Regions from separate parts of the Roseibium sp. SCP14 genome, predicted to be linked through region 2. Evidence: predicted binding sites of a transcription regulator. Region 2 holds the regulator's gene; the other holds the start of a gene.
What was found. Region 2 encodes LexA, which represses DNA repair genes until DNA is damaged. Its sites were predicted from a motif close to TGTTCNNNNTGTGTTCNG; they were not measured.
Positions count from the first base shown of each region.

Region 1: recA (recombinase RecA) is a predicted target of LexA. The motif match lies at 8,805-8,822, and genes of this name have one in related genera.

Region 1 is NZ_JBDZYH010000004.1:395,434-406,384, reverse strand. It holds gene ABLQ08_RS18865 (cupin domain-containing protein) at 1-371, shown strand, start outside; gene ABLQ08_RS18860 (cyclic nucleotide-gated ion channel) at 435-1,721, opposite strand; gene ABLQ08_RS18855 (hypothetical protein) at 1,928-2,053, shown strand; gene ABLQ08_RS18850 (GGDEF domain-containing protein) at 2,134-3,357, opposite strand; gene ABLQ08_RS18845 (glycerophosphodiester phosphodiesterase family protein) at 3,645-4,604, shown strand; gene alaS (alanine--tRNA ligase) at 4,675-7,332, opposite strand; gene recA (recombinase RecA) at 7,621-8,688, opposite strand; gene ABLQ08_RS18830 (PfkB family carbohydrate kinase) at 9,007-9,930, shown strand; gene ABLQ08_RS18825 (pseudouridine-5'-phosphate glycosidase) at 10,067-10,951, shown strand, end outside.
Region 2 is NZ_JBDZYH010000003.1:414,900-425,850, reverse strand. It holds gene ABLQ08_RS14570 (fumarylacetoacetate hydrolase family protein) at 1-47, shown strand, start outside; gene ABLQ08_RS14565 (alpha/beta hydrolase) at 249-1,058, opposite strand; gene ABLQ08_RS14560 (acyl-CoA synthetase) at 1,216-2,793, shown strand; gene ABLQ08_RS14555 (hypothetical protein) at 2,790-3,671, shown strand; gene lexA (transcriptional repressor LexA) at 3,821-4,531, shown strand; gene ABLQ08_RS14545 (ComEC/Rec2 family competence protein) at 4,614-6,833, opposite strand; gene gltX (glutamate--tRNA ligase) at 7,140-8,564, shown strand; gene gltA (citrate synthase) at 8,795-10,087, shown strand; gene ABLQ08_RS14530 (methyl-accepting chemotaxis protein) at 10,520-10,951, shown strand, end outside.

The DNA.
Region 1 (10,951 bases), on a different contig from region 2:
GCCGGTTCCAGCACCTTGAGCTCAAAACCTTTGCTCCTCCGGCCAAGGACCTCTGGACAAAACGGCTTGCAGCAGATCCGGAAGACATCACGATCCTTGTGCTTCAACCGGGAACACTCAATTGGCACCGCAATCCGCAGCCCCAATGGATCGTTCCGCTGTCGGGAACCTGGTTTGTTGAGAGCATGGATGGCACCCGCGTCGAAATGGGCCCCGGTCAACTTTCCTTTGGAGAAGACCAGCTGGCAAAATCTGATGCGAATGGTCGTGAGGGGCACCTATCAGGTGTCGTTGGAAACGAACCTTGCGTCCTGATGGTCATTCAAATCAAAGATCCACCCAGAGTGGGTGCAGCCTGCAAGGTCGATTGAGAAAAAACTGATGAAGTGAGTCCGGCAAAATCCACCCCTCCAGCGCTGCGTCGGCTTCGTTGATTACTTTGCCGGGCCTTTTTCCGGAGACGAATCTTCCTGGAACAACAGTTCCGGCTCTTCCCTGGCATCCTCCGCAGAGGCATAAACCCCGGCCTGTTGCAATTCTTCTTCGGCCAGCTCCCCCAGCACTTTCTTGCCCGCAGCAACCCTTTCGCGTGCCTCAGCCATGATTTTCTTGGCCAGTGCCTCGTCACGGTCCATCAGCTGCTGAAGCGCATCGGCCTCCAGAACCAGAAGCTGGCAATCCCGGTAGGCAACCACATTTGCGGTTCGGCGCGTCTGGTTGATGAGCGCAAGCTCTCCGAAAAAGTTGCCTTCGCCAAGATAGATCGTGTCGTGCTGAAGCTTGATCTCCACTTCCCCGTCGGAGATGAAATACATGCGATCGGCAACATCGCCCTTTTCGGCAATGGTTCCGCCCTTTTTCACACTTTGCGCCTGCAGGAGCTTTGCCACTTCCGCAATTTCGGTTGCCTTGAGGTCTTCAAACAACGGAACACGGGCCACCATCGACCAGGTCACGACGAAATCCCTGCTGTGAATCTCCCTGGCAAATGCAGAGGCGATGATACCGACAGGAAGCGCAATCAATCCGTACCCCATCAACATGACGACGCTACCGACCACCTTGCCCAGATTGCTGACCGGCACGACATCCCCGTAACCGACCGTCGTAACTGTCGTGATCGCCCAGTAAATGCCATGCAGGATGCTGCGAAATTTCTCGGGCTGCACGCTATGTTCGATCAGATACATCAGCGTCGCCGCCAGCAGGATCACACCAAGGATGATCATGCTGGAGCCGATCAGCGCCTTGCGCTCAGCCACAACTGCCGAAATGAGCGATCGCAAGGCCGGCGAATACCTTGCGAGTTTCAGGAACCGCAGCAATCGCAGGATGACGACGACCGTCACCGCCTGATTGGGCAGGAACAGCACGAAGAGCAGCGGCAACGCACCAATGAGATCGACGATGGCATCCGGTTGAATGGCGTAGCGCAGACGCGACCAGACAGGGCCATAGCGGCGCAAAGGCGGATGCATGTCGGCCACATAGAGACGCAGGATATATTCAAACAGGAAGATGAAGCCGCTGCCGAGCTGCAGAAAGCGCAGATGATGACCGAAAGTTGCCCGGATCGCGGGCACCGTTTCCAGGACCGCCAGGACGATATTGGCAAGAATGAGAAACACCAGAGTATGGCGCAAGGTGCGCGCGGCCACTCTGCGTTTTCCCGTGTCTTCGAGCACTTCATAAAGCGCCCGCTTGAAGTCCTGGCCGTGCACGCTGCACTCCGTTTTTCGAAACAAGACCCTTGGCCGGGCCGTATCTTCTTGAATAACCTTACAATAGTTAAATTCAAATCCAACTGCCGCTACGTTTCACGCCCTGCGCGCGAAGCCGTGAGGTCATGTTGCCGGATCGTGATTGGGCAAAATTGTCGCAGCCCCCATCTCTAGAAGGGTAACCACCGCTCTTTGAGGAGGGAAAAATGACTTTTGAAACAAACAAGGTTCGCGCTGCAGAAACGACACCCCATCATATCGTTCTGAAAATGTTGATTACCTCGACCTTTCTCGCAGCAGCAGCGCTGGCAATCACTGCAATGGTTCACTAAGAATTTCCGCGACCCCTAGTGAAAAAAGCGTGCCTCCCGGGCACGCTTTTTCATTTTTACCCGCATACACCGGCCAGCCATCAGGCGGACAGGCGAACGTCGGAACTTTCCTGATCCGTCGGTCTTACCCGATGCCTTGTCGGTTTCTTGTAGCGGCACGCCTGATTCCGCCCACTTCGCTTGGCCCGGTAGAGCGCCTTGTCGGCGTGATCGTACAGTCGTTCGAACGCTTTGCCCGACACTTTCGTGTCCGTAAGTCCTGCACTCGTTGTAAAGGCAATGTCCGCCGCACCGGGGTCTATCCTGAGAATGGAAGCACCCAGGCAGACCTTTTGAGCCAGTAGATCCAGTTCCTCTCCAACACGCCCGCGGATAAAGACAGCGAATTCCTCGCCACCGATCCGTCCCAGAACGGCGTTCCTGCCCGCAAACGATTTCAGAAAATCGGCAAAAGCGACCAGAACCTTGTCGCCACCCTGGTGACCATGGCGATCATTGATCCGTTTGAAGTGGTCCAGATCGAGAAGCAGCAGTGTGCCCTTCCCGCATTCGGGATCCTTGAGCTGCTCGTCGACACGCCTGATAAAGGCCCTGCGATTGTTCAGTCCGGTAAGAACGTCGGTATCGGCCATTACCTGAACTTTGGCTTCCGCCCGTTCCTTTGCCAGCAACAGGCAAACGAAAACCGCTGCAACAGTATGAAGCAGAGACAGAACGATCAGAACATACAGCCAGCTGGAGACCGGCAGCATGTCCGTAAAATCAATCGGCATCCAGACGGGAAATGGCAGAACGGCAAGATGCAAAATCGCAAAACTGGTGAAGACGAGTACACCGGCCCTGCGCCCGGGCAACGCTTCTCCCGCCTTGCCCCGATACATCTCAACGGCAGCCAATGCGTAAAAAAGGGCGGCGGCCGAAAAAATGTAGAGCTGTCGGTTGAGAGCCATGGTTTCTACGGACTGGTCGTAAGCAACTCCGACCGGAAGCAGACCCAGAACAACCGCGAAGGTGAAAAACCAAGGGGGGCGGCGGCCGAAGAATGAGCGGACACCCAGCCATGCACTCGAAAGCCCGACCAGGAACAGCATGCAGCCGGCATATTCGCTCATCCAGTCGGGACCGTAAGGCCGCAGCACAATCAAAACGCCACCGACAGCCGGAGCCCAGAATGTGAACGCCCAAAATCTGAGATAGGTCGACTGAAAATTCGACCGGAGCGCAGCGCTGACAACAAGGAGAAAGAAAACATAGACTGTGGAAAGGCACAGCAACACGGCAGGCACTGACAATATCAGCTCCACGTGTCCGCTCCTTTCAACCCACCCTTCCAATACCGGCAGGACCATGAGCCGACTCGCGTTTCAAGACAACACTCCTTTTACGCAAACGTGACCCTTGGCAACAGCTGAATTTGACCAAGCGGAATTTTCCTGCGCCCGGCAACTGAGATTGGACTGAAGAGTTCAGCATGGCCAGAGGGGTGCAAGAAGCACAAATCGCAACTATTCCTTCTATGGGCCACGGCACAGCCACAGTTCGCCCTCAGGCTCTCGAAGTTTTCACACTGGAAAATCTGTCTAGCTCAGCAATGAAACGACTGCTTCTGTTCTTTCTGGCAATGGCGATGGTTCTTTACCTCGTCAATGCCTCCTGGCTCGCCCCGTCTCTGCAAGGCGGTGATCTGAAGATCATCTCCCATCGCGGTGTTCACCAGACCTATGATCGCACGGGGCTTGATCGCGACACCTGCACGGCGTCACGCATCTATCCTCCTGAACATGCCTTTCTGGAAAACACCCTTCCGTCGATGGCAGCCGCCTTTTCAGCAGGCGCCGATATTGTCGAGATTGATATCCATCCCACGACAGACGGGCAATTTGCCGTTTTTCACGACTGGACCCTTGATTGCAGAACCAATGAGACCGGAGTGACCCGCAATCACAGCCTGAACGACCTGAAGACAGTCGACATTGGTTACGGATATACCGCCGATGGCGGCAAGACCTTTCCGTTTCGAGGCAAATCGAACAACGGGATTCCCTCTCTGAAGGAAGTTCTCGCGGCATTTCCTCATGGGCAGTTTCTGATCAATTTCAAAAGCAAGGATGTTCGGGAGGCTGATCAGCTGGAAAAGCTGCTTCTTGCACATCCTGACTGGAGGCCGCGTATCTGGGGCGTCTATGGCGGCGAAGCACCGACTCGGCAGATGGGAAGTCTGGTTCCGGGCATGCGCAATTTCACGAAGGCGGACACCAAGACCTGCCTCAGGGAATATCTCGCGATTGGTTGGTCCGGCTATGTTCCAGAGACCTGCCGCGGCCGCCAGATCCTGGTGCCATCCAACTATGCGCCCTGGCTTTGGGGATGGCCAAACAGGTTCCTGAAAAGAATGAACGACCACGACACCGAAATTGTTCTGGCAGGTCCGCCCAGCGGATCCGGAGGCATTGACAGCCTTGATCAGCTTCAATCGGTTCCGGACAACTTCTCGGGTTATGTCTGGACCAACAAGATAGAAATAATCGGCCCCATTCTTGGCAACCGGTAGGCCTCAATTGAAAGGGCGAGGTCTCGTTGCCCCGCCCTTTTTGAAAATCCGACCTGGATCGCCGCCGAACCTACAAGCCGGTCAAGTGGGTCTCGATGGCCGCAATGGCGGTGTCCGCCTTGGAGCCGTCCGGTCCGCCGGCCTGAGCCATGTCAGGGCGGCCGCCGCCGCCACGCCCGCCGAGCGCTTCCGATCCGATACGAACCAGATCGACTGCGTTGACCTTTTCGGTCAGATCCTTCGTGACGGCGGTAACAATCGCGGCCTTGCCATCGTCGGCAACATTGATCAGCACAATCACGCCGGAGCCGAGCTGGGCCTTGGCCTCATCCGCCATGCCTTTCAGATCCTTCGGATTGATGCCCTCCACAGTGCGTGCCATCAGTTTGAAGGCTCCGGCGTCCTTGACGGGCGCCCCGCCATTGCCGCCGCCACCCATGGCGAGTTTTTTCTTGGCATCCGCCAGTTCTTTTTCAAGCCTGCGGCGTTCTTCAACGAGCTGCGCGACGCGTGCCGGCACATCATCGGCACCGATCTTGAGAAGCCCGGCGATCTCACGCATGCGCTTGTCCTGCGCATCCAGGTAAGACCGAGCCTCGGCACCGGTCAGAGCCTCGATACGGCGAACCCCGGCCGCGACAGCGCCTTCAGACACCAAAGTCACAAGGCCGATATCGCCAGTGCGCCGAACGTGAGTACCACCACAAAGTTCCGCCGAATACGGTTTGCCTTCCTTCGGGCCGTGCAATGCGGTGCCCATGGAAACCACGCGGACTTCATCACCGTATTTCTCGCCGAAGAGTGCCATGGCACCGGCTTCGATCGCATCGTCAACAGCCATCAATCGTGTTTCGACCGGGGCGTTCTGCAGGACGATTTCGTTGGCGTATGTCTCAACGACTGCCAGCTCCTCGTCACTCATCGGCTTGGGATGGGAAAAGTCGAAACGCAGGCGTTCCGGCGTCACCAGGGACCCTTTCTGTGCCACATGCGTTCCGAGCACCTCACGCAGGGCCTCGTGGACAAGGTGGGTCGCCGAGTGGTTGGAGCGGACGGAACTCCGCCGGTCATGATCGACCTGCAGTTCAAGGGCCAGCCCCGGAACCAGTTCACCTTCCTCGACCGTGACACTGTGAACGAAAAGACCGTCGGCTTTTTTCTGCGTATTGGTGACTTTGATCTTCAGATCGGCACCCAGCATGAGGCCGGTATCACCGACCTGACCGCCGCTTTCGCCGTAAAACGGGGTCTGATTGAGGATGACATACCCACTTTCACCAGCTGACAGCTTGTCGATTTCCTTGTCGTCCGACGCTAGGGCGACAACTTCACCTTCGGCAACCTCGGTCTCATAGCCGAGGAAGTCGGTTGCACCGTGCTTTTCCTTCAAGGCAAACCAGACAGCTTCGGTCGCAGCACCACCGGAACCGGACCATGCCGCACGCGCTTCTGCCTTCTGCCGCTCCATTGCCGCGTCGAAGCCATCGGTGTCGACAGAGATGTCCCGGGCACGAAGCGCATCCTGCGTCAGATCAAGCGGGAAGCCGTAAGTATCATAAAGCTTGAAGGCGGTCTCACCGTCCAGCTGTCCGCCGGCAGTGAGGTCTTCGGTTGCGCTGTCGAGCAGACCGAGACCACGCTCAAGGGTCTTGCGGAAGCGGGTTTCTTCCAGCTTCAGGGTTTCAGTGATCAGGTCTTCTGCCCGAACCAATTCCGGATAGGCACGGCCCATCTCACGCACAAGCGCAGGAACGAGCTTGTGCATCAGCGGCTCGCTGGCGCCAAGAAGATGCGCATGCCTCATGCCGCGCCTCATTATCCGGCGCAGGACGTAGCCCCTGCCCTCGTTGGACGGCAGAACCCCATCGGCAATCAGGAAACTGGTGGAACGCAGGTGATCGGCAATCACGCGGTGACTGCCAAGCGCAGCGCCCTGCGCCTCGACGCCGGTCGCATGTTCGGAAGTCGAAATCAGGGCCTTGAAGAGATCGATTTCGTAGTTGTTGTGAACGCCCTGCATCACGGCGGCAATACGCTCGATCCCCATGCCGGTGTCGATGGACGGCCGCGGCAGGTTGAGGCGCTCCTCCGCAGTCTGCTCATACTGCATGAAGACGAGATTCCAGATCTCGATGAAACGGTCGCCGTCTTCTTCCGCAGAGCCTGGAGGGCCACCCCAGATGTGGTCGCCATGATCGTAGAAGATTTCAGAACACGGACCGCAAGGGCCTGTGTCGCCCATTGACCAGAAATTGTCCGAGGTCGGAATGCGAATGATCTTGTCTTCGCTCAGTCCGCCGATTTTCTTCCAAAGGTCGAAAGCCTGATCGTCTTCGGAGTAAACCGTCACCAGAAGTTTGTCCTTTGGGAGGCCAAATTCCTTGGTGATCAGGTTCCAGGCGAGTTCGATCGCCCGGTCCTTGAAATAGTCGCCAAAGGAAAAATTCCCGAGCATTTCAAAGAACGTGTGGTGCCGGGCGGTATAGCCGACATTGTCCAGGTCGTTGTGCTTGCCACCGGCGCGAACGCATTTCTGCGATGTCACTGCACGGGAGTAGTCGCGCTTTTCCAGGCCGGTAAAGACATTCTTGAACTGGTTCATGCCCGCGTTTGCAAACATCAGCGTTGGATCGTTGCGCGGCACCAGCGGTCCGGACTCCACAACCTCGTGGTCGTTCTTGTCAAAGTAGTCCAGAAACGCGGAACGGATTTCATTTACGCCGGTCATTCGGGTCTCGCATCGGTCCGGGCCCGGAAAGCAGGGCCTGTTGAAATTCTTTAAGGGCTTCGGATCGCTCAATGGATCCGTGCCGGAACAGCCTTTTAACTTTGAGCTCAAACCCTGTCCAGCGGTTGCACACCTGCAATATCAAGGAAACCGGCAGAAATTCGGCAAGATCGGCCGTTGCCTCTTTCTGGCACCAATAAGAAAAGCCTTCCCCTGCAAATCAAGGGAAGGCCTTGGAAGGCCGGACATGCGTCCGGAGCCTGTTGGAAGCGGTAAGGTTTCCGACGCTTAATCCGCGTCTTCCGCCCCGCCTTCCGGATCGATAATTGCTTCTGCAATCAGACCGGCATTCTGACGGATCGCCAATTCAATCTCATCGGCGATTTCCGGATTGTCTTTCAGGAATTGCTTGGAATTCTCACGCCCCTGACCGAGACGCTGGCTGTTATAGGAGAACCAGGCACCGGATTTTTCAACAATGTTGCCCTTGACGCCAAGGTCGATCAGTTCACCGGTCTTGGAGACGCCTTCGCCATAGACAATATCGAACTCGACCTGACGGAAAGGAGGCGCGAGCTTGTTCTTGACCACCTTGACGCGTGTCTGGTTGCCAACCACTTCATCCTTATCCTTGATCGCACCGATACGGCGAATATCGAGGCGCACGGACGCGTAGAATTTCAGGGCGTTACCACCGGTCGTGGTTTCCGGAGAACCGAACATCACACCGATCTTCATGCGAATCTGGTTGATGAAGATCACCATGCAGTTCGACTTGGAAATGGAGGCCGTCAGTTTGCGCAGCGCCTGACTCATCAAACGAGCCTGCATTCCCGGCAGGCTGTCGCCCATCTCGCCTTCAAGTTCGGCTTTCGGTGTCAGTGCGGCCACCGAGTCGATCACCAGCACGTCGATCGCCCCGGACCGGACCAGCGTGTCTGCAATTTCGAGTGCCTGTTCACCAGCATCTGGCTGGGAAATCAGCAAATTGTCGATGTCGACACCCAGCTTACGTGCATAAATCGGATCGAGGGCGTGCTCGGCATCAACAAAGGCACAGATACCGCCAGTCTTCTGAGCTTCGGCAACCGTGTGAAGCGCGAGCGTGGTCTTACCCGAAGATTCAGGACCGTAAATCTCAACGATCCGGCCCTTTGGCAGGCCGCCGATCCCAAGCGCAATATCAAGACCGAGCGATCCTGTGGAAACGGCTTGCACCTCAACGGCCTGGCCTTGTCCCATCTTCATGATGGAGCCTTTACCGAAGGCACGTTCAATCTGGCTGAGCGCCGCGTCCAGCGCTTTTGTCTTATCCATCTGGCTGCTTTCTACGAGTCGAAGTGTACTTTGTGACATGCTCACGCTCCTTATTCCACGACGGACGCGTTGTTTCAATGAAAGCGTTTGTACACATTTTGTTCTCATTTGACAAGTCGGCAAAACCGATTGGTATTAAAATGAAAATGCGCTTTTGTTTCCAATATGTTCCGCCTGAGGCGCGACAAGTTACCGCTACGTCAGCAAAAAAGGAGAACAACTCGTGATTCTACGTACAGACAGAATCATTCAGCTTTCATCCACACCGGTTGCCGCGAGCTTCACGATCTGCTAGCCCGCCTCTTCATAAATCTTCAGAGCCGGTTTCCCGGCCTGACTACGGGAAAGTTCTGAAAAGTGTCTCCTTCAACCGAGAGCCGCGTCATTTCCATTGGAGCGCTTCACTTCGACACGATCGCGCATGCGAGCTCGCCGATCCGGCCCGAGACGTCCACTCCAGCCCGTCACAGCTCCAAACCCGGTGGTGTTGCAACCAACATTGCCAGAGCACTCGTCAAGCTGGGTGTGGACACCGGCCTTGTCGGCGTTCTTGGCGAGGATGGACCGGCTCATACCCTGATCACGAAATTGGCAGCCGAAGGGGTGAAGCTGTCACATGTGGTCAGAAAAGGGTTTTCAACCGGGCAGTATCTGGCCTTGCACAATCCGGACGGGGAACTGGCGGCGGCCTGCGTCGATGACAAAATTCTTTCCGAAGCGCCTCCAGGCTTGTTCGACAAGAGTATCGAGGAATTGAAGTCCAGTCTGCCACACGGGACGATCTGGTTTCTGGATGCAAATCTGCCCGAAGCCATGCTTCATCGGGTAACCGATGCGATCGGCAAAGGCAGGCTCATTGCCAATGCCGTTTCGAACGCCAAGGCTCCCTGTCTGAAAGCCGTGCTGAACAAGCTGGACTGCCTCATGCTCAACCGCGGTGAAGCCATTGCCTTGACGGGGCTGCCAGAGGAATCGGCTGCTGAAAAGCTCGTCGAGGCCTTGCACCACATGGGTTTGAAAAGCATGGTTTTGACGAGCGGAAGCGATGATGTCCTTCTTTCCGAAACCGGTACCCTCACACGCTTTTCTCCTCCGGCGGTTGATGTTGTCGATGTCACCGGTGCCGGAGATGCGCTGACCGCCGGCACGATTGCCGCTCTCGCAAAGGGAATTCCCCTGAAAGAAGCAGTCCCTTACGGATTGTCCGCCGCAGCCATGACGCTGCAGAACACCGGCGCTCTGGCACAAGACCTGTCCTGGGATGCCATCGAAAATTTTTGACCCGTTGGACAAATATGCACCTTGGCGTGCTCTTCCCGGGAACTTATAACAACACGAAATCCGGTCCGGGCATTGAGCTACAGGACAGCCTCTAGAGAAAGGCTCACACGTGAACACACCCGCCAACACCTCCGCGATGAAGGATCTGATCGTTTGCAACGACGAAGTCCGCCAGGCGCTTGCTGAAGGTAAACCCGTCGTTGCGCTTGAATCCACAATCATCACTCATGGCATGCCCTTCCCCCGCAATGTCGAAACCGCGCGCCAGGTCGAATCCGATATCCGCGCCGAAGGTGCGGTGCCTGCAACCATTGCGCTGATGGACGGCAAGATCATGGTGGGCCTGTCGGATGCTGATCTTGACCGGCTTGCCCAGGCGGAAGACGTGATGAAATGCTCCCGCGCCGACCTGACATTCGCGCTCGCGACCGGGCGCTACGGCGCGACAACGGTCGCGGCCACCATGATGGCGGCGCATCTTGCCGGAATCCAGATATTCGCAACCGGCGGCATTGGCGGTGTTCATAAGGGCGCTGAAGAAACATTCGATGTTTCTGCAGATCTTGACGAACTCGGTCGTACGCCTGTTTGCGTTGTCTCTGCAGGCGCAAAGGCGCTTCTCGATATTCCGAAAACTCTGGAAGTCCTGGAAACCAAAGGCGTGCCGGTCATCGCCTTCGGAACGCAGGAATTGCCTGCATTCTGGTCCCGGGAAAGTGGCCTGGCGGCTCCCTACTCCATGAATTCGGCGGAAGAAATCGGATCTCTTCTGAAGATGCGTCGAAATTTCCCCGATCACGGCGGCGTTCTGATTGCCAATCCCGTACCGGAAGCTGATCAGATTCCGCGTAACGAAATGACCGGATACATTGATGAAGCCATTCGGAAAGCGGATGCAGAAGGTATCAAAGGCAAAGACGTTACCCCATTCGTACTTGGAGCCATTCTCGACCTGACAAAAGGCAGAAGCCTCGACACGAATATCGCTCTCGTGCGCAACAATGCACGGCTGGCGGCTCGG
Region 2 (10,951 bases):
GCGTCAGTCATTTAATGCGCAATCTCGCCCAGCGCGACCTGATCTGACTTTTGTTGAGCGGCCACGTTTCGCTGCGACTTCTCCATTTGCAAAGCCATTTGCTGCACCAAAAGCCGGTTGAAGGGAAAAACCAGGAAGGGAGCGCTGCCTATGCGCTCCCTGACGCATATCACCCACCTCTTTGTGGTCACTATTACACTCAGAGTTTCACATGCGACAAAGTTCTGCGCGGGCAATTTTTCCCTGGCTCAGTTTTGCAACAAGGTGGAACAAAGAGCGCTCTTTTGATCCTTCAGGCCGTCAATGACGTCGAAGTGGTGCAGCCCCGCATCTTCATGGTAGGACGCGTTTTGCCAGACTTCCGATAACAATCTGGACTGTCGCAGAAATTCAGGACGTTCCTGACCACCGACCCAGGCAACCACCGGGCATTCGCCGACAGGGTCCATCAACGCTGCGCTTTCGGATGCTGCGTCTTCTTCACTCATCTTGAAAGCGTCGTTCATCTGGGTCTTGCACAGCGGGCGAAGGTCATGCAGTCCACTGATGGAAACAACCTTTACGACCCTCTGCAATGTGTCTGCATTCAGCGGGCTGTCGTCGCTTACCATTCGCGTAACGAGATGGCCTCCGGCTGAGTGGCCGCTCAATCTCACAGGCCCCTCGACACGGCTCGCCGCCAGGTTGATGGCTGAGCCGATCTGTTGAGTAATGTCGGCAATTCGAACATGAGGCGCCAAATCATAACTTGGCAAACAAACCGCCCAACCGTCAGTCAGAGCTCCCTGTGCGAAGTGAGACCAATAGGACTTGTCGAAACGAAGCCAATACCCCCCGTGAACGAAAACGACCAACCCTTTTGCTGTCCCTTCAGGACGAAAGATGTCCAGCTTCTCGCGCTCACCAACTCCATAGGCAATATCGAGTTCTTTCGCACCCCACGCGTTTCTGAATGCTCTGGCATCCTCCTCCCAACGTGAAGCGTAGTCTCCAGCGCCTGGAATATAGGCAGCGTTTGCGTATGCATCATCCCAATCGGTAATTGTATTCTCTGTCATCAATATTTTCCCACCCAAGAAACGTCGAGCAGCCAGGTGCATTTTGCACGCGGCCAGCATCAAATATGGAGTGAACGTGCTCCACACCCTGCTTGTCAAATCAGCCGGGTCCGTCCTAACGTCCCATCAACTAAAAATTTAGGGAGGACCCGGGCGAATGATGGAGCGCTGTTCCAACCGTGTCGCCAATCTGGCACATTTCTTGACGAAAAACGCAACGCGTTGGCCGTCGAGACCGGCAATTATCTGGGAAAACAACACCTGGAGCTGGGCTGATCTCGATGCGCGTGTCAGTGCACTTGCTTCCGCTCTTCAATCAGACTTTGGAGTATCCAAGGGCGACTCACTGCTAGTTCAAGCTCAGAATTCCAACCAGATGGCCGAGATCATGCTCGCCTCATTTCGGTTGGGAGCCATATGGGTTCCCTGTAATTTCCGCCAGGCTCCAGGCGAAACCGCCTATGCAGCTCAAAAAGCCAGGGCGAAAGTGTTCCTGTGCGACGCAGAATTCGAGCTGCAAGCAGAAGCAGTTCAGGAAGCGCAGCCGGATCTGAAGGGTATCATCACTGTAGGAGATAGCTCCTATGGAACGTCCTATGAACACCTGATTTCAAGGTTTGCGGGCTCAAACTTTGCCAACACCCCGGTCAATTACAACGATCCGTGCTGGCTGTTCTTCACATCGGGTTCCACTGGACGACCCAAGGCTGTCGTCCTTACCCATGGTCAGATCGGCTTTGTCACCGTGAATTATATGGCCGATCTTCTTCCCGGCACGACAGAGCAAGATGCTTCCCTTGTCATAGCTCCGCTCTCCCACGGCGCCGGCTTGCAACTCATTGCGCAACTTTCCAGCGGCACCGCTCATGTTTTGATGCCGCAAGGCGGATTTGACCCAAAGGCTGCCTTCGAACTGATCGAAAGGCACAAGGTCAGCAACTTGTTCACCGTGCCGACAATCGTCAAACGGCTTGTCGAGGATACCTCTATCGACCACTTCGACCATTCCAGCCTGCGGCATGTCATTTATGCAGGTGCACCTATGTATCGCGAGGATCAGAAACGCGCGCTGGAGAAGCTTGGACAGGTGCTGGTTCAATACTATGGATTGGGTGAAGTGACCGGCAACATCACGGTGCTGCGAACACAGGATCATTCGCTTGAAGACACTGAAACCCGAGTTGGAACCTGTGGCACAGAACGAACGGGCATTGAGATCAGCATCCAGGACGAGGCCGGAAACATCCTTGGACCGCACGAAACCGGAGAAGTCTGCGTAGTGGGCCCCGCGGTTTGCGCCGGTTACCTTGAAGATGATGGTGCCAATGTAAAATCCTTCCGCAATGGCTGGTTCCGTACGGGAGATATCGGCCACATGGACGAACAGCGATATCTCTACCTCACCGGGCGCGCATCCGACATGTACATATCCGGAGGCTCCAACGTGTACCCGAAGGAAATCGAGGAGGTTCTTCTGACCCATCCCGACATTTCCGAAGTCGCGATCATTGGAATTCCGGATCGCAAATGGGGTGAAGTCGGTCTCGCCGTGTGCGTCGCAGAGACGGGAACAGCACCGGAAGACGCCCATCTTGCTGACTTCCTCTCCGGAAAGGTCGCCAAGTACAAGATGCCTGCCCGCTATCTCTTCATCGAGCAAATGCCGACCAGCGCGTATGGCAAGATCACGAAGAAAATTGTGAGGGAACACTTGGAAGAGAAAGGCCTCCTGTGAGACGACCGGCTCCACGAAACCGCTCGGACATCCGGCATCCCGGCCCCCTGGCTGAAGACCGCCGCCCCCATGCCACCTGCCACGCCGACCCCATAAGTCTCGAGTTATCGGATGGGCAGTGGTTGCTTGCGGCTTTGGGCAACTGGGCAGATCGGGAAGGTTATGGCTCGGCTGTTCTTGATCTCAGTGGTCTGAACTTGCGCTCCTTCGATTATGTCATGCCGGACAGGGCAATCGATGATCGCCACGCCGCCTGGTACAGCGATACTCATTCATCAGGTGGAGCGACCCTAGAGGAAGCTGTTGCTATTCTGGGATGGCGGGACGGAACCTGGTTTGCCCATATCCACGCTTATTGGCATGAGGACGGAAAGGCGAGGCTTGGGCATCTGTTGCCCGAGACACTCGTCTTGAACGGATTGGCACAGTCGAAGGGATTTGGACTGACTGGAGCGCGTTTCGTGTCGGAACCTGATCCGGAAACCGAGTTCACACTTTTCCGCGTGAAACAGGATCAACCCAACCCATCAAACCAAAACCACAACGCGGTCATCGCCACGCTAGCCCCTTTTGAAGACTTCCACCAGGGCGTAGCGGCTCTGGCAGATCGATTTTCCGGGCCGACCTACGAGGTTCATGGTCTTGGCAGCTTCGCCGGAGCGGAATTTACCGATGGCCGGATGATGCCGGGTCTGATTTCAGAAATCCTCATTAGGTCCGGGGCCGGTCGGAGACAAGACCAGAAACTGATGTTACCCGTACGATGCGTTGACCTGACCGGACAGCTGTATGAAGGCATGGTCAAACCCGGGGGCGCTCCAACTTTGGTGACATGCGAACTGTTGCTGACTTCTCAAACTACCGTGTCTTCACGCTAGCATTCGACGCTCGCAATCAGGTAGCGGAGCCGCTGATTTCCACGCCCAAAGGAACAGTAAGAGAACATTTACCCTTGCAGAACACAATAGGAACAGGTAGTGTGTTCTTGATTTGTACCACTTGATTCTCGCGGTCAGGGGAAGCCGATATGCTCACGCGCAAGCAGTATGAACTGCTCATGTTCATTCATGAAAGACTGAAGGAAACAGGTGTCCCACCTTCATTCGACGAAATGAAAGATGCCTTGGACCTTCGATCCAAGTCCGGCATTCATCGCCTGATTACGGCACTCGAGGAACGAGGCTTCATCCGTCGCCTTCCGAACCGCGCACGCGCAATGGAAGTTGTCCGCCTGCCCGACTCGATCGCTCCCGGCCTCAGCTCCCCGCGTCCACGAGGCAGCTTCTCACCTGAAGTGATCGAAGGCTCACTGGGCAAGCAGGAGGCGCCTCCTCCGGCACCGGTTGTTGAAACAGCCGGTGCGGAAATTCCGGTCATGGGGCGAATTGCGGCAGGTGTGCCGATCGAGGCTATCCAGACCCACAGCCACTCCATCACCGTTCCGCAGGAGCTACTCGGCAAAGGTGAACATTACGCCTTGGAAGTGCGGGGCGACTCCATGATCGAGGCCGGCATTCTGGACGGTGACACGGTGCTGATCCGCCGGACAGACAGCGCCGATAGCGGTGACATTGTCGTTGCGCTCGTGGATGATGAGGAAGCAACTTTGAAGCGCTTGCGCAAGAAAGGTGCCTCCATAGCTCTCGAAGCAGCGAACCCAGCTTACGAAACCAGGATCTTTGGACCAGGCCGCGTTCGCGTGCAGGGCCGGCTGGTCGCCTTGTTCCGGCAATACTGATCAGGACTGAGCCTGCCAGGCATCATGCACGGCAGGCTTCCGGAGACGCGGGGCGATCACGCCTTGCAGCAACACTTGTGTGCTAGTTTTCTCTTTGAACCTGCTTGAGTTTTTCGCGGGTAAAGGTACCGGGCATGTGCCAAGGTCGCGGATTGGCAGAAACTGCGAATTTGATCTTTGATATTTTCACGCCTGATTGACTGTCGACTTCAGGTTGGTCCGTCTGCGTTGCGTAAGCCATTTTCTCCCTCGACAACCAAATGGATACAGCACCGCGCTCTTCGCGGACCGCTCCGCCTATTGAGGTCGCAGTTCGGCAAGTTTCAGGAATGATTAGGTCGGACACGACAATGTCTGCATGTTCGCAATCCAGACGAAATGCATCTGCAGTTCTTGGAAGCGCAACTTTCAAGGGTGTGTTCAGGGCCGTGTTTAAATCGCCCTCGGAACTTGCGGGATAAGCCAGTACGACGCAGCCACTCGCATCACACCTTACTTGAGGCGATTTCATCTTGCGCGATTTTATCGCTGAACTGACAACACCTTCGCTTGCGAACCAGATATCGGTGGCAAATGACTGCCGTCTTCCGGTCCATCTAAGGAACCCCTGTTCATCTCGTGCAGCCACTCTAACTCCGGAGGATGCAATTTGAATATCTGGCGGTCGCTGCGAGATTAAAAGCAGCGCACCGGCAACCATCGGCATGATCGCCCAAATACGTTGACGACCAGGCAAGAGCAGAACGGCAAAAAAGGAGGAGGTAAACAGCAGAGCCGCCGGTGCGCTCAACTTTCCAACCGCGCCGGCACCGGCATCCAGCTGCGCGGTAAATTCGGCGATTTTCAACAGCCAGGAGATGCCCATCGACATGACCGTCAACGGGAACGATGCGAGACCAAGCGGCATCAGCACCAGCGCCAACACCCCAAGCGGCATGATCACGAGAGAAAACACCGGCATTCCAAGTAGGTTTCCTACGACACCAAACGGCGCAACCTGACCGAAATGATGCGCCCCGATGATACCGGTTGCCAGACCTGCAACACTCGCTGTCACGACAAGTCCTGCACTCCAGCGAAAAGCATTTCGCAACAACAGAGAAATTGGACCGGCTTCTGCCGGCACTCCTCTACCGATCGAAAGCTCTCGGTTTCGCCAAATCTCATAAACTGCGATCAAACAGATGACAGCAGCAAAAGACATCTGAAAACCAGGAAAAAACAGGCGCTCGGGTGCCAGAAGCAACAAAGCCAGTCCGGCGATTGCAACACTGCGCAGCGTTAATCCCCTCCTGCCGACAAGAACACCAAGAAACACCAGCCCGATCATGAGAAAAGACCGTTGCGTCGCAACGGAGGCACCGGAAAGAAGCAAATACACAAACGCTGCGACCAACGCAGCGACGGCAGCCCATTTGTGTGTCGGCCAGCGGAGTGGCAGCGCCGGGATGACTGCGAGTATCAACAGGACAATCGCGTACGCCCCACCAGCAAACAGCGCCATATGCAAACCGGATATCGCCAGGATATGAGCAAGTCCTGCCGCTCTGAGATCCTCCTCCTGTTCTTTGGCAATACCACTGCGATCACCGACAAGAAGCGCGACAGCGAGACTTGCTTCCGGTGTATCTCTAAGTGCCGCCTTTATCTTCGCCCCAATGGTGTCCCGAAAACCCTGCAAAACCGAGCGCAATTGTACATCCAGAGGCGTCTCGTCGTAAGGCACCACCACCGGCGGACCAAAGCTAAATCCAGTTGCACCTATCTGGGAAAAGAAAGCCCGAAAGGAAAAATCATAGTCTCCTGGAGCAACCGGTCCAGCAGGTGGAAACAATCTGGCCCGCACTTCGATCTTGTCGCCGACATTGACGAGAGGCTCAGCAGGAACACGCAGACGAACAAGTTTCGGAAAACCGAGCGCCTCTCGAGATCGGCCTTCCACATTCAATACCTTCACCAGAAGACGGGTACCAGACGCATTGCTCCTCCGTTCAAGCGCATAACCAGAGAGGTTCACGTTCATCTCTTCGCCCAACTTCGGAGCGTCGACAAATGCAGTTCTCATCGAGCCGATCACCACGCCCCCCAGGCAAGCCAACGCCAGTAGAACGAACTTTCCGCGCGCTCCTGAAACTCCAAAGCGGACTGCCACCCCACACGCCAAAGCGAAAAGCATCGCCAACAACAGCCAGTGGGGCTCACCGGGAAGGATCAGATAGCAGGCGATACCGGCGGCGAATGCGAAACCGATCCAAAGAAGACCTTGTTCCTCCCAGAAAAGGCCACCTCTTGCCTTGCGCAACCTGCTCTTCTGGTTTTGAGAAAAAAACGGCTCAAATCGACCACCGTTTTGGGTTCTGGTCCAGCTTTCAGAACTACGATCAGAGAAAAGCATTTTCTGATCTGTACGCCGCGTCGACTCCGCGTCGCGTCGGCTTTTATCTTTGGAAGGTATTTGAGCCCCGTACACCACCTGTCGCTTGCTGGCCTCCTTGATGGAAGAAACCGTGAAGGCCCTATTTTGCCGGAACAAAGCCTGTGCTAATACCGGCGCCACCTAAAAGCGCAATCAGCGCAGATATTCTGACAGAGACTTTCAGAAAGTACCATGGCACAAAAAATCGTCACGCGCTTCGCGCCATCTCCGACCGGTTTCCTGCATATTGGCGGCGCCCGTACAGCCCTCTTCAACTGGCTCTTTGCCAAGCACCATGACGGGAAAATGCTGCTGCGTATTGAAGACACCGATCGCGCGCGCTCAACCCAGGAAGCCGTGGATGCCCTGCTGGACGGTTTGACATGGCTTGGCCTCGATTGGGAAGGTGATCCTATTTCCCAGTTCTCACGCGTCGATCGGCACAAAGAAGCCGTTGAGCAAATGCTTGCGGATGGCTCGGCTTATCGGTGCTACTGTTCGCCGGAAGAAGTCGACGCCATGCGCGAAAAAGCGCGGGCTGAAGGCCGTCCGCCGCGTTACGACGGCACCTGGAGGGACCGTGATCCGTCCGAAGCGCCGGAAGGTGTTTCTCCGGTCATCCGACTGAAGGCTCCCAATGAAGGTGAAACCGTTGTCGATGACATGGTTCAGGGGCGCGTTGTCATTCCGAACAAGGACCTGGACGACTTTGTTCTGATGCGCTCCGACGGCACACCAACTTACATGCTGGCCGTGGTTGTTGACGACCATGACATGGGCATCACTCACATCATTCGCGGTGTCGACCACCTGACCAATGCAGCCCGGCAGACGCTTATTTTCCAGTCCCTCGACTGGGAAGTGCCTGCGATGGCGCATATTCCTCTTATTCACGGTCCGGACGGCGCGAAGCTTTCAAAGCGTCACGGAGCCACCGGTGCTGAAGCCTATCGTGAAATGGGCTACCTGCCGCAAGCGATGCGCAACTACCTGGCGCGTCTCGGTTGGAGCCATGGCGACGAGGAAATCATGTCGCTTGAGGACATGATCAAATGGTTCGGCATGGATGCCGTCGGTCAGTCAGCTGCCAGATTCGACTTCAAGAAGCTGGAAAACCTGAACGGCCATTACATGCGCGCAACGGACGATGCGGAACTTTTAAAACACTGGAAAGTCTATCTCAGCCATGTGGAAAACGGCGAAGAGGTTCTGGCGTGGCTATCAGACGCAGGCAACGAGCAGACAGCGCTCATGGCTTTGCCGGGGCTGAAAGAGCGCGCCAAAACTCTCGTCGAACTGACCGAAAGCGCCTCCTATCTCTGGCGCCAACGCCCCCTTGATACAGATGAGAAGGCTCAAAAGATTCTTACGGATGAGGCAAGGTCCATTTTGAAGGATCTTCATATTGTCTTGTCCAATACCTCTGACTGGGCCGCAGAACCGCTGGAAACAGCCGTAAAAGCCTACGCAGAACAAAAAGAACTCAAGCTTGGCAAAGTGGCTCAGCCTCTTCGCGCTGCCCTTACCGGTCGTGGCACCTCTCCGGGGATTTACGACGTGTTGATCGCCTTGGACCGTGAAGAATCACTTGCAAGGATCAAAGACCAGGAAGCCTGAGAACAACAATGAAAGCGCCCGTTTGATCCTGACGACAATCGGGTGGCTTTGACCAATGGTCATACGGGCCTTTGACCAAAGCGTTATACCGGCCAGCTTGCGGCACTGCAGTAAATGGGCTAGGCAAGAGCCGAAAATTTATCCAGTGCCGTCTGTTGCCTTTGTTGAGATCCTCTCATTCGGGCAGGTCATCAGACTGGCGCGCCAGGTTAACGCAAAGGGGTTTCTGTATGGCCGACAACAACGCCAAGCTCAACGTCGGTGGCACCGACCACGACTTCGACGTACTTGACGGGTCCATCGGACCGTCAGTTGTGAACATTTCGTCCCTGTACAAGGACTCCGGGATGTTCACGTATGACCCGGGCTTTACCTCAACCGCATCCTGCGAATCCAAAATCACCTACATCGATGGTGACGAAGGAACACTGCTTTACCGCGGCTACCCGATCGAACAGCTTGCCGACCACGGTGACTTCCTCGAATCCTGCTATCTGCTTCTTTACGGTGAACTTCCGACCAAGCCGCAAAAGGACGACTTCGTTCAGCGTGTGACGTACCACACGATGATCCATGAGCAGATGAACCGCTTCTATTCCGGTTTCCGCCGTGATGCTCACCCGATGGCGATCATGGTTGGTACCGTTGGTGCTCTGTCGGCGTTCTATCACGACTCCACGGACATTACTGATCCGCATCAACGGATGGTCGCTTCTCTGCGCATGATCGCAAAAATGCCGACAATGGCCGCAATGGCATATAAGTACCATGTTGGCCAGCCATTTGTTTATCCACGCAATGACCTTGGATATGCAGCCAACTTCCTGCACATGTGTTTTGCGGTACCGTGCGAAGAGTACAAGGTGAACCCTGTTCTTGCTCGCGCGATGGATCGCATCTTCATCCTGCATGCCGATCACGAGCAGAACGCTTCAACTTCGACAGTTCGCCTGGCAGGGTCTTCCGGCGCCAATCCGTTCGCGTGTATTGCGGCAGGTATTGCCTGTCTGTGGGGCCCCGCTCACGGCGGTGCAAACGAAGCTGCGCTGAACATGTTGTCCGAAATCGGCTCGGTCGATCGCATTCCGGAGTTTGTTGCACGCGCGAAAGACAAGAACGATCCTTTCCGCCTGATGGGCTTTGGTCACCGGGTCTACAAGAACTACGACCCGCGTGCACGGATCATGCAGAAAACGACGCATGAAGTGCTGGGTGAACTCGGCATCAAGGACGATCCGCTTCTGGATGTCGCGATGGAGCTGGAAAAAATCGCCCTCAATGATGACTATTTCATTGAGAAGAAGCTGTATCCGAACATCGACTTCTATTCCGGCATCACCCTGCGCGCACTTGGTTTCCCGACCACCATGTTCACGGTACTGTTCGCACTTGCGCGTACCGTTGGCTGGATTGCTCAGTGGAAAGAAATGGTGGAAGATCCGTCTCAGCGCATCGGTCGTCCGCGCCAGCTCTACACCGGTGCGACACAACGCGACTATGTGCCGATTGATCAACGCCGATAAGCCAGATGGTGCTGGACCCATTGAAAGGTCCTTCAACTTCAGCTTGGTGAAAATTGAGATGCCGTCAGACTTCTGGCGGCATCTTTTTTTTTGCTGCTCCCTAGGGGAAACCTTGGATTGAACAGAAACAAAATTTCTACCCGCATACATCTGGCGGAACAAAGACTGCAAGTCGAGGTTTTAACTGAAAATCTTCTGACTTCTTTACTCGCACAAAGAAGCAATAGAATCAAAAGGAAGCACATAAACAAATAATATTTCCAGTTTTGTATTTAAAAAAGGCAGGAACATTCATGTATTCATTCTGGTCAAAATGGAATTTTTCCTAACCTGTCAAATTTCTCCAACTCTTTTACAAATAATAAGGAATCACTGCTTACCCTGATTGAAAATAAGCTGCGTAATACACGCTGGGGCTTTCGAGGGGTTGATATGAAGTTCCTGAAATTCGCATCTGATCTGAAGTTTGGTGTAAAAGTTGGCGGTAGCTTTGCTGCGGTTGTAGCGCTCACCGGAATTGTAGGTGGTGTCGGTGCCTACAGCGTGATGACGCTTTCTGAAAGAATGGAAGTCGCAAAGCAATCAACCTCCACGATCGCACAGCTTCAAAACCTTGCCAGCAAGCGTGAAGACTTTCTGTCTTCTCAGGACCTGCAGGCTGCGGAGGCTGCTCTTGTCGACATTGACGGCCTCACAAACGAACTGAAGGTTCTCGAGGACCAGCTGAAAGGCGAACCACAGGCACAGATTCCGGTAGCAGAAGCCGCCTCCGCGGTATCTCAGTTCCATTCCGCCTTTGAAAACGTCGTGGATTTGACTCAAGCCCAATCGGAAAAGCGTCTTGAGCTTGAAAGCGCCGTCCAG